3 regions of the Micromonospora sp. WMMD980 genome follow, and region 2 is predicted to be linked to each of the others. Evidence: riboswitches for the same ligand, from Rfam matches in the RefSeq annotation. Region 2 holds a riboswitch; each other region holds the start of a gene.
What was found. A riboswitch is a leader RNA that binds a small molecule or an ion and turns the genes downstream of it on or off. The one in region 2 is predicted to bind cyclic di-AMP.
Positions count from the first base shown of each region.

Region 1: linked by a shared signal. The riboswitch ahead of O7618_RS08945 (transglycosylase family protein) and the one ahead of O7618_RS15060 (C39 family peptidase) in region 2 are both predicted to bind cyclic di-AMP.
Region 3: linked by a shared signal. The riboswitch ahead of O7618_RS02225 (hypothetical protein) and the one ahead of O7618_RS15060 (C39 family peptidase) in region 2 are both predicted to bind cyclic di-AMP.

Region 1 covers NZ_JARUBE010000003.1:1,849,236-1,853,548, reverse strand. The annotation lists gene O7618_RS08955 (M4 family metallopeptidase) at 1-892, shown strand, start outside; gene O7618_RS08950 (YbaB/EbfC family DNA-binding protein) at 1,170-1,619, opposite strand; gene O7618_RS08945 (transglycosylase family protein) at 1,900-2,568, opposite strand; cyclic di-AMP (ydaO/yuaA leader) riboswitch at 2,567-2,711, opposite strand; gene O7618_RS08940 (LLM class flavin-dependent oxidoreductase) at 2,922-4,313, shown strand, end outside.
Region 2 covers NZ_JARUBE010000003.1:3,226,531-3,230,843, reverse strand. The annotation lists gene O7618_RS15075 (acyltransferase) at 1-838, shown strand, start outside; gene O7618_RS15070 (hypothetical protein) at 949-1,323, shown strand; gene O7618_RS15065 (hypothetical protein) at 1,499-2,263, shown strand; cyclic di-AMP (ydaO/yuaA leader) riboswitch at 2,570-2,710, shown strand; gene O7618_RS15060 (C39 family peptidase) at 2,917-3,753, shown strand; gene O7618_RS15055 (hypothetical protein) at 3,813-4,313, opposite strand, start outside.
Region 3 covers NZ_JARUBE010000003.1:366,067-370,379, reverse strand. The annotation lists gene O7618_RS02235 (AAA family ATPase) at 1-1,041, shown strand, start outside; gene O7618_RS02230 (cation diffusion facilitator family transporter) at 1,118-2,032, shown strand; cyclic di-AMP (ydaO/yuaA leader) riboswitch at 2,178-2,308, shown strand; gene O7618_RS02225 (hypothetical protein) at 2,313-3,410, shown strand; gene O7618_RS02220 (SRPBCC family protein) at 3,748-4,200, opposite strand; gene O7618_RS02215 (STAS domain-containing protein) at 4,303-4,313, opposite strand, start outside.

The sequences.
Region 1 (4,313 bases), 1.4 Mb from region 2:
CCCGATCCGCAACATGTACAACCCGGGCGCGCTCGGCGACCCGAACTGCTACTCCAGCAGCGTCCCCGGTGGCGAGGTGCACGCCTCCGCCGGCCCCGGCAACCACTGGTTCTACCTGCTGGCCAACGGCAACAGCCCCACCAACGGGCAGCCGACCAGCTCCACCTGCAACGGCGGCAGCGTGACCGGTCTGGGCATCCAGAAGGCCATCAAGATCATGTACAACGCGATGCTGCTGAAGACCTCGTCCTCGTCCTACCTCAAGTACCGCACCTGGACGTTGCAGGCGGCCAAGAACCTCTACCCGACCGGCTGCACCGAGTTCAACACGGTCAAGGCGGCCTGGGACGCGGTCAGCGTGCCGGCGCAGTCCGGCGACCCGACCTGCTCTGGCGGCACCACTCCCACGCCGACCGCCACCACCACCCCGCCCTCGGGCGGCTGCTCCGGCAACAAGCTGGCCAACCCCGGCTTCGAGTCGGGCAACGTGAGCTGGAGCGCCTCCTCCGGCGTCATCACCACCGACAGCGGCCAGGCGGCGCACGGCGGCTCGTACAAGGCGTGGCTCGACGGCTACGGCTCCTCGCACACCGACACGCTCAGCCAGTCGGTCACCATCCCGGCCGGGTGCAAGGCGACCCTGACGTTCTGGCTGCACATCGACAGCGCGGAGTCCACCACGACCACCGCCTACGACAAGCTGACCGTCAAGGCCGGCGGCACCACGCTCGCCACCTACTCCAACCTGAACAAGGCCACCGGTTACGCGCAGCGATCCTTCAACATCTCGTCGCTGGCCGGCACCACGGCGTCCATCTCCTTCAGCGGCGTGGAGGACGCCTCCCTCCAGACGTCCTTCGTCGTCGACGACACCGCGGTCACGCTGAGCTGACCCCGACGCGAGCGGCCGGCCGTCCTCCTCGGAGACGGCCGGCCGTTCCGTGTCTCCAACTCCCGGCCCGGCCCGGGTCGGCCGCTCCCACTGTTCGGGAGCGCAATCCCGAACAGCAGGAAGAGGACGGCGCACATGTCGCGCGTCCCGCCAGTGCCGGGACAGCGGGCGGCACGGCGGGACCGCTCGCCGTCGGACGGGCCGACACGCAAGGCCGGGCGACCGGCCATGCGGCTGGCACTCAGACAGCGGTGGCCGCTCAGGCACGGATGACCGCTCAGGCTGGGTGGGCGGCGCGGGTCGCCGCGTCCCGGTCGCGGCGGATGCGCGCGGCCACCTCGTGCACCGTCCGACTGAACAGCTCCGCCTGGTCGGGCAGGCCGCCGAGCCGGGCGGCGAGCGCGTCGGTGTCCGCCCGGGCGGAGTCGCCGACCCGCGTGTCCAACTCGCTCAACGCGTCGTTGACGGCGTCGACCAGATGTCCGCAGAGGACCTCCAGCGACACGCCGGCCAATTCCGGGTCGACGACGACCGAGTGCAACCGGCCACCCTGGACGGCGACCGCCCGGACCCGGCCACCGGCGGCCGCCCCCTCGGCCCGGAGCAGCTCACCCGGCTCGCCGTCGGCGAGCACGCAGGCCCGGGACCGCATCGCGGCCAGCGCCTGTTGCGTGCGGGTCAGCAGCTCGTCGAGGCTCGCGGCGGCCGAGAACGCATCGTTGGTCATATCCGCGCTTTCTTCACGTCTTAGCCGAGCCTCGTGACCATAGCAACCACCGGCGACGGAACCTCGTCAACCGCCGCGCCCGGCCGACCGTCGACGCCGGGAGCAGGACGGACGCCCAGGACCCCGGCGTGTCGCGACGGCGAACGCCCGACCGGATGACCCGGCCGGGCGTTCCGTCCCCGGTCGCCACGACGCGTCCCGAGGACTCGTGCCACCGACCCGCAGGATGTGTCGCGGACACGGCACCCGCACGGACCGCGGGAACGCCGCGAGCCGGGGATCAGTGCAGGCTGAGCCGTTGACCCGGGAAGATCAGGCTCGGGTCCGCACCGACCACGGCACGGTTGCGCGCGTGCAGGGCGCGCCAACCGCCGGCGACGTGCTTGGCCGCCGCGATCTCGGACAGGGTGTCGCCGGGGCGTACCAGATAGGCGCCGGTGGCCGGCGCACCGCGCCGCGCACCGGCCGACGGACGCGGTGAGGTGCCCTTCTTCGTGGAGGTGGCCGAGCTCTTGCCGGCCTTCTTACCGCGCGGCCCGGCGGTCCTGCCGCTCGAACCGGCCCTGTCGCCGCCGGACCGAGCCTTCTGGCCGCTCGACCCGGCCTTTTTGCCGCAGACCGGCCAGGCGCCGATGCCCTGCCCGTCGAGGACCCTCTCGGCGACGGTGATCTGCTCGGAGCGGCTGGCCAGGTCGGCCCGGGCGGCGTACTTCCGCCCGCCGTGGCCGTTCCACGTGCCCTGGGAGAACTGGAGCCCGCCGTAGTAGCCGTTGCCGGTGTTGATGTGCCAGTTGCCGCCCGACTCGCAGCGGGCGACGGCGTCCCAGTTCACGCTCGCGGCGCTGGCCGGCGCGGCCGGCCCGAACAGGGCCGCGGCACCGGTGGCGGCGCCGGCGACGAGCGCGGCGACCAGGGTCCGGCGGCGCCGGGTTGAGTATGCAGTTGACATGTGGATTCCTCCACGCCGACGAGGTGAGCTGTCGGGTTCGGGCCGAGGAGCCCGGCCGCCGGTCGCGGCTTCACCCCGAGGTGACGTGCACCGTGGAACGTGTGGGTCCCCCGCTCCCGCCCGAGGTTCGGTTACCACCGGGCCGGCGGCGGGATTAGGCGTTACCGGCCCGGGGTGTCCGCGGGTGCGAACGGAACCGACGCTAAGGATGATCGACGACTATCGCCTACTTCTTGTGACGTTCTTCACCCGACCGGACTACCGCGTCCACGGTGGCGGGTCCACCGTCGCCGGCGCGCTGGTGGAGCTACCGTGGGGCGGGACCAGGCAAGATCACGCGAGGAGTGGGACGGATGACCGACCACGGACACGAGCTGGCATTCGGTGGCTTCCTCACCCCCGCCGCCGGTCACCCCGACCAGGTGGTCGCGCTGGCCACGCTCTGCGAACAGGCCGGGCTCGACCTGGTCACCTTCCAGGACCACCCCTACCAACCGGGCTTCCTGGACACCTGGACGCTGATGTCGTACGTGGCCGCCGCGACCGTCCGGATCGGGTTGGCCGGCAACGTGCTCAACCTGCCGCTGCGCCAACCGGTGGTGCTGGCCCGCAGCGTGGCCAGCCTGGACCTGCTCACCGGCGGCCGGGTCGAGCTGGGGTTGGGCGCGGGCGCGTTCTGGGACGCGATCGAGGCGACCGGCGGGCGGCGGCTCTCCCCCGGCGCGGCGGTCGACGCTCTCGACGAGGCGATCCAGGTCGTCCGCGAGGTCTGGGACACCGGGCGGCGCGGGATGATCCGGGTGGACGGGGAGCACTACCGGGTGGTCGGCGCGAAGCGCGGACCGGCGCCCGCGCACCCGGTGGGCATCTGGGTGGGCGCGTACAAGCCGCGCATGTTGCGGCTGGTCGGCCGGGCCGCGGACGGCTGGCTGCCGTCCCTGTCGTACCTGCCGAAGGGGCCGGACGACCTGCCGGCGCTCAACGCGCTCGTCGACGAGGGCGCGCGGGCCGCCGGGCGCGATCCGGCGGCGATCCGCCGGATGCTCAACGTCACCGGCACGTTCGCCCGCTCGTCCACCGGCTTCCTGGCCGGGCCGCCGGAGCAGTGGATCGAGCAGCTCGCCGGCCTCACCCTGGAACACGGCGTCGCCACGTTCATCCTCGGCAGCGACGAACCGCGCGCCATCCAGCTCTTCGCCCAGGAGGTGGCGCCGGCCGTCCGGGAGCTGGTCGCCGCCGAGCGCACCGCGCCCGGCAGCGGGGCCCGCGCCGTGGTCGAGGAGCAGGCCGTCGCCGGCGGTCCGAGCACGCTCGCGGTCACCCCCACCCCCGACCCGGGGGTACGGCGCAGCGCCCACCGCCTCTGGGACGAGACGACCCGTCCGACCGCGCCTCCACCGCCGCCCGGGCACGTCTACCCGGCCCGCGGGCAGGCCGCCGGGCAGCACCTGGTGGACGTGCACGACCACCTGCGCCAGGAGCTGGCCCAGGTGCGCGACCTGCTGGACCAGGTCCGGCGCGGGGCGGTGTCGCCGGGCGGCGCGCGGGCCGCGCTGAACGAGATGACCATGCGACAGAACGACTGGACCCTGGGCGCCTACTGCGCCGCGTACTGCACCGTGGTGACCCAGCACCACGGCCTGGAGGACGCGTCGATCTTCCCGCACCTGCGCCGCGCCGACGCCGGCTTGGGGCCGGTGCTCGACCGCCTGGAGCAGGAGCACGTGGTGATCCACGGCGTGGTG
Region 2 (4,313 bases):
GTGGGCCGCGATCGGCAACCTGTTCCTGGTCCAGGCGTGGATCCCGCTCAACGGCTACTTCTACAGCGTCAACAACGTGAGCTGGTCGCTCTCCTGCGAGCTGGCCTTCTACCTGTGCCTGCCGCTGGTGGTGCCGTGGCTGCGCCGGTCCGGCACCGGCTGGCTGCGGGTGGTGCTGGCCGCCGCGCCGCTGCTGATCCTGGCGCTCTGGCCCGCGCAGCAGTTGGTGCCGGAGGACCAGCGCTGGTGGTTCACCCAGATCTTCCCGGTCACCCGGTCCTTCGAGTTCTGGATGGGCGCGGCCGCCGCCGAGCTGATGCGCCGCCGACGCTGGCGCGGCCCCGACCTCACCGTGGCCAGCCTGATCTTCGTCGCCACCTGGGTGGTCGCCGCGCTGTGGATCCCGGCGGAGTTCTGGGCGGCGCTGCTCGCCGTGGCGTACCTGCTGGTCATCGCCGCCGCGGCGGACGCCGACGTGCGGGGCCGGCGGACCCCGTGGCGGTCGCGTCCGATGCTCTGGCTCGGCGAGGTCTCGTTCGCGTTCTACCTGGTCCACGTGCTGGTCATGGTGACCGTCCTGCGGCTCACCGGCGACTGGGGAACCGGCCTGCCCGGGTGGCGGGGCCCGCTCGCGGTGCTCGGCTTCCTGGCGCTCACCCTGGCGCTCGCCGCCGCCCTGCACCGCTGGGTGGAGGTGCCGATGATGCGCCGCCTCGGCCCGCCGCGGCGCGCCCACCCGGAGTCGGCCGCCGCCGCGCCGGGCGTGCCCGCGCCGAGGCCGGCCGCCGACGACGACGCCCGCTCGATCGAGTACGCCGGGCGGCGCCGGCCGGACTGAGCCGTCCGGGCGTGGCGGGCGTCCCGGGCGGGGTGACGGCGTCGACGGTCGTGCGTCGCGACACGCCGAGCGGCGGTGCGCGGTGGTGGGATCGGGGGTAATTTGTACCCGTGCTTCCGATCGCGCTCACCTGCCCCGTGTGGTGGGTGGCGCGCTGGGCCGCACGGATGCTGGCCAGCCTGGCCGTGGTGGTCGCCTTCTCACTCGGCGCGGCCACCTTGCCGGCCGGCGCCCCCGCGACCGCGCCGGTCCCGTCCGGTCCCATCACCGGCCTGACGGTGCGCGGTGCCGCCGACCCCCGGGCGGAGCGCGGCGATCTCGCCGCCGAGCGGCGGCGTGATTCCGCCGCCGCACGGCAGGCGGCACCCGCCGGCGCTCCGGAGCCGCCGCTGGCGGGCGCCGCCCCGGCACCGGTGGGCCGGCTCTCGCTCCCGGGCCGCCAGCCGCCGGCCCTCGCCGGACCACGGGCCCCGCCCGCCCGCTGACCCGCCACGAGCGCCGCCCGCCCGCTGACCCGCCACGGGCCCGCCGGTGCCGCCGTTCGCCGAACCTCACCCGCGCCCGCCCGTCGGCGGTGGGCGGCGTCCGTATCCCGGCCGCGCCCCGCCCCGACCGGCCCGTGCGAATCCTCCCGCCCTCGTCTTCCGTCAGGTGCCCACCATGTCGCAGACCGTTCTGCTCAACTTCCTCACCGACGTCCCCGAGGCCGCCGCCATCTGGTCGGCCCTGACCGTGCTCGCCCTCGTCCTGCTCGCCGTGCTGGTCGCCCGTCCCGAACGCGACGGCGCCGCCGAGGTCGATCCCGATCCGGTCGACGTCGAAGCCGCCCACCGCGCCGATCTCGCCCGCTACGCCGACGAGGTGACGGTGGCCGCCGCCGGCGCCGCGCAGACCGCCCGCCGCCGCCGCGAGCAGTGGTTGGCCGCGCAGAGCGAGGCGGCCGGGGCCTGGACCGCCTACGACGAGGCGGACGCCGCCGCCCGCCGCCTGGCCGGCGCCGGCGCGCTGCCCGCCCCGCACACCCCGCACACCCCGCACGAGTACGCGGCGCGGGAACGCTGGTTGCACCACGCCGCCATGACGGCGCACTGGCGGGGTGACCTGACGGCCCGCCAGCTCGCCGACGTGCTGGCCCACCGCAACGGGTGGGATCCGCGCCGCCACCCGGCGGAGCAGGAGATCGTGCTGGCCCGCACGATCCGCGACGGGCGGCGGGCCGGCTGGGAGGCGACCGCCGAGCGGGAGCGCCTGGCCTGGCGGGACGCCGAGTTGGCCGCCGAGTCGGCCCGGGCGCTCGCCGCCGAGGCGTACGCGGCGGCCGTGGCGCTGCGGCCCGTCCCGACGTCCCGGGCGCCGGCCGCGACCCGCGTCGCGGTCCCGGCGGCCGTGCCGGGCGCCCGCTGGCGGCCGGCCCGGGTGGGCTGAGCGGCCGGCGTCGGCCGAATCGTTACCGAGTGTGGTGAGGCCGGTCACCAGCGTGCCTCGGCCGCCGGTCGCCGGGGCCGATGGCCGGTGCCGCGCCCGATGCCCGTTTTCCCGCCGTCCGGATGTCCCGCTTTCCGCCTGCCGGTGCCGTCGTCGCCCCTTGTCCCATTGAGGGAAGTGGGTGACCGGCTGTTCCGAATCTGTAGTCGACACTGGCGTTTCCGCAGGTGAGGCCGCTTGGCACGGCGTGTACCCACCGGTAGTGTCGGCGCGTCCGGTGCGGTTCTCGATCGCCGATGGCGACGCCGCGCCGACCCGCCTAATCGTGCACACACGAACCGGGGACCCACAGCAACACCGGGGTGAATCCGCGAGCCACGGCCGCGGTAGGGCGTACTTCCCGCCCGAATCCGTCAGCTAACCCGGTCGGCGGCCACGGAAGGAGATCGCGCCCGTGCCCACCACCCCCCGATCGTCCCCCCGCCTCCACGGCCACCGGGTGCCGACGCTCGCCTGACCGGCGACCCGCACCCGACCCCTTGCCCGCCCGGTCGTCCGGGCGTCGCTTCCCGCGGCCCTGCCGCCCGCCAGCGCGTGTGAGTTCCTCCGCGCGCCGGGCCGGCGCGTGCCGCTCACCCCCGTGGAGGAACACCGTGAAGCACCACCTGAAGCGTCAGCTGCGGCGGCTCGCGACCGAGCGCCCATACCAGATCATGGCCGGCTCGGCCGCCGCCCTCGTGCTGGCCGCCGGCGCCGGCACCGCACTCACCACCGACGGCGCCCCGGCCCGGACGGAGAACACCGCCTCGGTGGCCGACCTCGGTTCCCGGCTCGGCGACACCGCCAGCCGCAGCGAGGCCCGGATCGCCGTCCCGTCGCCGAGCGCGTCACCGAGCGCGTCACCCCGGCCCAGCGCCAGCGCCTCACCCTCGACGAAGGCCGCCGACCCGGACACCACCACCCGCAAGGCCGCGCCGAAGCCGCCGTCGCGCAAGGTGCTCGACTACGACTACCAGGCGCAGACCACCTACTACTACTGTGGGCCGGCCGCGGTGCGCAACGCGCTCAGCGCCACCGGCATCGAGCGCAGCCAGGACACCCTGGCCGTCGCGCTCGGCACCACCGAGATGGGCACCAACTCCGCCGAGGACACCACCCGGGTGCTCAACCAGCAGGTCAAGGGCGACCCGTACCGGACCCGCATGATCCCCGGGGCGGCCACCCGGGCGCAGATCGACCAGCTCCAGGCCGACGTCGTCCGGGCGGTCGGCAACGGTCGGGCCGTCGTCTCGAACATCGCCGGCGACGCCACCGACACCGACGGCCGCTGGCACTCGTTCCCGGGCGGCCACTACATCGCCGTGGTCGGCTACCAGAACGACGGTCGCACCGTGCGGATCGCCGACTCGGCCGACCCGTCGCTGCCCTCCTACTGGGTCACCACCATCGACCTGGCGAACTGGATGGCCACGCGCGGTTACTCCGCCTGACCTCCTTCCGGCACGCGTGAAGGCCGGCACCCGTTCTCGGGTGCCGGCCTTCGCATGTCTTACTTGGTCCAGTGCTGGGCGACCAGGTCGGTGGCCTGCTTCTCCCACTGGGCGTAGGCGTCCGGGTAGGCGCTGACCTGCACGGTCTGGGCGGCCTCGGTCAGCGGCATGTCCTGCCAGCCGTCGACCTGCTTCAGGCCCTTCAGGAACGCCAGGGTGGCGTGCTCGGGGTCGGTGATCTCCTCGGGCGTGCCCCAACCACTGGAGGGGCGCTGCTGGAACAGGCCCAGCGAGTCGTGGTCGTTGCGGTCGCCGAGGTGGCCGAGGTTCTCCAGCTTCGACTCCTGCAGGGCGGTGGCGATCGAGACGACCGCGGCGCGCTCGGGCAGGCCGGCCTTCTTCGTCGCCGCGACGATCGCCTTCACGTTCGCGGTCTGCTCGTCGTTCAGGCTGATGCTCGACTGCTCACCCTGCACGCTCGCGGCGGCCGTGACCGGCGTGGCGGCGTGGGCGGGGGTGTCGGCGTGCGCGGCGATCGGACCGGCGAACACACCACCGGT
Region 3 (4,313 bases), 2.9 Mb from region 2:
CTGCGGGTGGGCCGGCTGCCGGAGCAGCCGGCGTTCGAGGACGAGATCATCGAGCGGCCGGAGTTCCGCGAGTTCCTCAAGGCCTGGTGGCCCCGGCTGCACCCGCGCCACGTGCTGGGCTGGCTGGCCCGGCCGGAGCGGCTGCGCCGGTACGCCGGCGGGGTCCTCTCCTCGGCCGAGATCCGGTTGCTCACCGACGCCTACCGGACGCTCGACACCGACGGGCTGACCGTCGCCGACATCGCCCTGCTGGACGAGCTGGACGCGTTGCTCGGCACGCCGGTGCGGCGGGCGAAGCCGAAGCGCGACCCGTACCAGCTCGCCGGCGGCGTGCGGGAGCTGAGCACGTACGCCGATCGGCAGCGCGCCGCGCGGGCGGCGGCCCGGGAGCGTCCGGCGGACTACCGCGACTACGCGCACGTGGTGGTGGACGAGTCGCAGGACGTGTCGCCGATGCAGTGGCGGATGGTCGGACGGCGCGGCCGCCTGGCGTCCTGGACCGTGGTCGGCGATCCGGCGCAGACCGCCTGGACCGGTGACCCGCAGGAGCTGGACCGGGCCCGGGACCAGGCGTTGGGCCGGCGTCGCCGGCACCGCTACGAGCTGACCACCAACTACCGCAACTCGGCGGAGATCTTCGCGGTGGCGGCGGCGGAGATCCGCCGGCTGTACCCGGATCTGGCGTTGCCCGACGCGGTGCGGTCCACCGGCGTGCCGCCGGTGCGGCGCACGGTGGCCGCCGCCGAGCTGCCGGCGGCCACTGTCGAGGCGGCCCGGACGCTGCTGGCCGAGGTGGAGGGGACGGTCGGCGTGATCACGCCGGTGCCGCGCCGGGACGAGGTGGCCGGCTGGCTGGGCGAGCTGGGCGGCGGCCGGCTCCAGGTGGTGACCAGCCTGCAGGCCAAGGGCATGGAGTACGACGGTGTGGTGCTGGTGGCGCCGGGTGAGATCCGGGCCGATCCGGGTTCCGGGGTCCGCACGCTCTACGTGGCGCTCTCCCGGGCCACCCAGCGCCTGACCACGCTCGACCCGGTGGCGTGACCCCACCCTCACTTGCACACATAGCGATGTGAGCATAGATTGGTTCCGGCCGGGGCACGAGGCGGAGGGTGTGTGCGTGGGCGCAGGTCATGACCACAGCGGCGCGGTGGCGAACGCGGCGCACCGCCACGCAGGGCGACTCTGGGCCGCCTTCGCGCTGCTCGCCGCGCTGATGCTGGTCGAGGCGGTGGCCGCCGTCACGACCGGCTCGCTCGCCCTGCTCTCCGACGCCGGGCACATGTTCACCGACGTGCTGGGCATCGGCATGGCGCTCGCGGCGATCAGCGCCACCCGACGCGCCCGCACCGACCCGCAGCGCACGTTCGGGCTCTACCGACTCGAGGTGCTCGCGGCGCTGGCGAACGCGGTGCTGCTCGGCGCCGTCGCGATCTACGTCCTCGTCGAGGCGGTCCGCCGGTTCGGCGAGCCGCCCGAGGTGCTCGCCGGCCCGATGCTCGTGGTCGCCGTGCTCGGCCTGTTCGCCAACGTCGCCGCGTTCGCGCTGCTGCGCTCCGGCGCGCAGGAGAGCATCAACCTGCGGGGCGCCTATCTGGAGGTGCTGGGCGACCTGCTCGGCTCGCTCGGCGTGATCGGCGCCGCGCTGGTCATCGCGCTCACCGACTGGTGGTGGGCCGACCCGGTGGTCGCGGTGGCGATCGGCCTGTTCATCCTGCCGCGCACCTGGCGGCTCGGCCGCGCCGCGGTGCGCATCCTGGTGCAGGCCGCACCGGAGCACCTCCAGGTGACCGCGGTGCACGACCGGCTGGCCGCCGTGCCCGGCGTGGCCGAGGTGCACGACCTGCACGTCTGGACGCTCACCTCGGGCATGGACGTCGCCTCGGCGCACCTCACCGTCGACGGGGGCGCCGAGGTCGCCAACGTGCTGGCCGCGGCCCGGGCCGCGCTGCACGAGGACTTCTCGATCGACCACGCCACGTTGCAGATCGAACCCGGAGCGTCAGCCGGCACCTGTGGCCCGACCGGGTGGTAATTGAGGACAGACTTAAATCAGCGTGGTTATTGTTGGCCTATGCCGGTTTTGCCCGGTTACCGGCTCCGGGTGGCGGAGCCGGCTCCGGGCAACGCCGGTAGGCTCGGCCGCGGCCACACCTCGGGCGTCACTCCGGCACCCGTGGGCGCGGCCGGCGCCTAATCGCCCGCAGGGCGAGCCGGGGAACCACGTACGTGGGGTGCATCCGCGTCAGCGGTAGGGATCTTCCGTCCCGAACCCGTCAGCTAACCCGGTCGGCGGTTGACGGAAGGACACGCGAATGCCCACAGTGGCACCTGTACGACGGACGGCCGCCCGGTTGGCGGCCCTACTCGTCGCGACGCTGGCCCTCGGCGTCGGGACCGTGCCGGTCTCCCCCGCCCCGGCGGCGCGGGCGGCCTCCCCGACCGGCCTGCTCGCCGCCGCGCCCGGCGACGACGAGGGCGGCACCCCCGCGCTGCGCGACCAGCTCGACGCGGCCAGCAAGGGCTGGCTGGAGGCGAAGGCCGCGCTGAACCGCTCGGTGACCCGGCAGAAGCAGCTCAACGACCGACTCAAGACCATCGACGTGGAGTTGGCCGAACGCGACGCCAAGGTCGGTGAGATCGCCGGGGTGGCGTACCGCACCGGCCGGATGGGCACCGCCGCGGCACTGCTCGCCAGCCGGACGCCGGAAGGCTTCATGGACCGGGCCGCGGCGCTGGAGACGGTCGCCGCGCACGAGGACCGGACGCTGCGCGACCTGATCGCCACCCGGGACGAGGCGACCCGCACCCGCGCCGCGCTCGACGGCGAGATCACCGAACAGCGCAAGCAGGTCACGCTGATGGCGAAGCGCAAGAACCAGGCCGAGCGGGCGCTGGAGGTCGCCAACCGGCGGCCGGCCCCGAGCCGCGGCAGCGACGCGGGCGACGACGGCGGCAGCACCCGGGGCACGTCCACGGCGAACGCGAAGCCGGCCAAGCGCAACTCCGACGGCTCCTGGCCTGCGGAGTCGTGCAGCGTCAACGACCCGACGCCGGCCAGCGGCTGCATCACCCCGCGCACGCTGCACGCGTTGCAGCAGGCCAAGGCGGCCGGCTTCACCAGGTACGTCTCCTGCCATCGGCCCAGCGGCTCCGGTGAGCACCCGAAGGGGCGGGCCTGCGACTTCGCGGCGCAGAAGGACGGCTTCGGCGGAGTCGCCAGCGGCGGGGACAAGACGTACGGCAACAACCTGTCCGCGTACTTCATCCGCAACGCCGACCCGCTCGCCGTGCTCTACGTGATCTGGTTCAAGCGGATCTGGTTGCCCAGCAGCGGGTGGAAGTCGTACAGCGGTGGCAACGGCGACCCGTCCAGCGACCACACCAACCACGTGCACCTGTCGGTCTACTGAGCACTACGCTCACCGACGTACGCCTGGTGTCGCCGCCTGACCCACGACGTGGGCCACGCGGCGGCCGACGATCGGTGGCATGAGACGACTCTCCCCCGCCGGCCGCAAAGTGCTGCTCGCCGCGCACCTGACCACGTCGCTGGGCTGGCTCGGCACCGACCTGACGCTGCTCGCGCTCGGCGTGGCCGGGCTGCGCGGGGCCGACCCCGAGGTGGTCTATCCGGCGGCGGCGTTGCTGGTGACCTGGCTGTTCGCGCCGCTGAGCGTGGCGGTCTGGCTGATCGGGACCGCCAGCGCGCTGCTCACCCCGTCTCCACCCACAAGCCATGGGGGCGGGTCAGGCCGGCCGGCCCTCCAGGGTCGCGCCGAGCCGGGCGGCGAGGCCCAGGTGGGCCGCCCGGGCCTGGCGGAACGCGTAGCCGAACAGCGGCGCCGGCGCGGTGAGAGTGATCTCCACGTCGATCCGCACCACGCCGTCGGGCTCGTCGCGCAGCCGGGTGTGGTTGCGCACCGTGGTCGCCGGTTGCTGCCGTGCCACGGTGACCACCTCGTCGTCGTTGGCGATCAACACGTCGGCCTGGTAGGTCACCGGGAAGTGCAGCGGTCCGAGTTCCAGCCGGTCGGTGATCGCATAGCTGGCCAGCGCACCGGGCCGGGGCGGCAACTGCCGCACCCGCACGATCAACGGATGCAGCTCACCCTGCCGGCTCAGGTCACCGAGCAGGTCCACCGCATCCGCCCGGCGGCACCGGGCCTGCACGGTGTAGCTGAAACTGTCGCTACTCTGCAACCGGTCCCCCTCGCCGTCGTGGGTCCGGACGATCGTCCCGTACCGGGGCCAAGCTGGCAACGGGTCGAAGGTCCTCCGGTCGGTGGGGCCGGTCGGCGGGCGTCAGGCGCCGG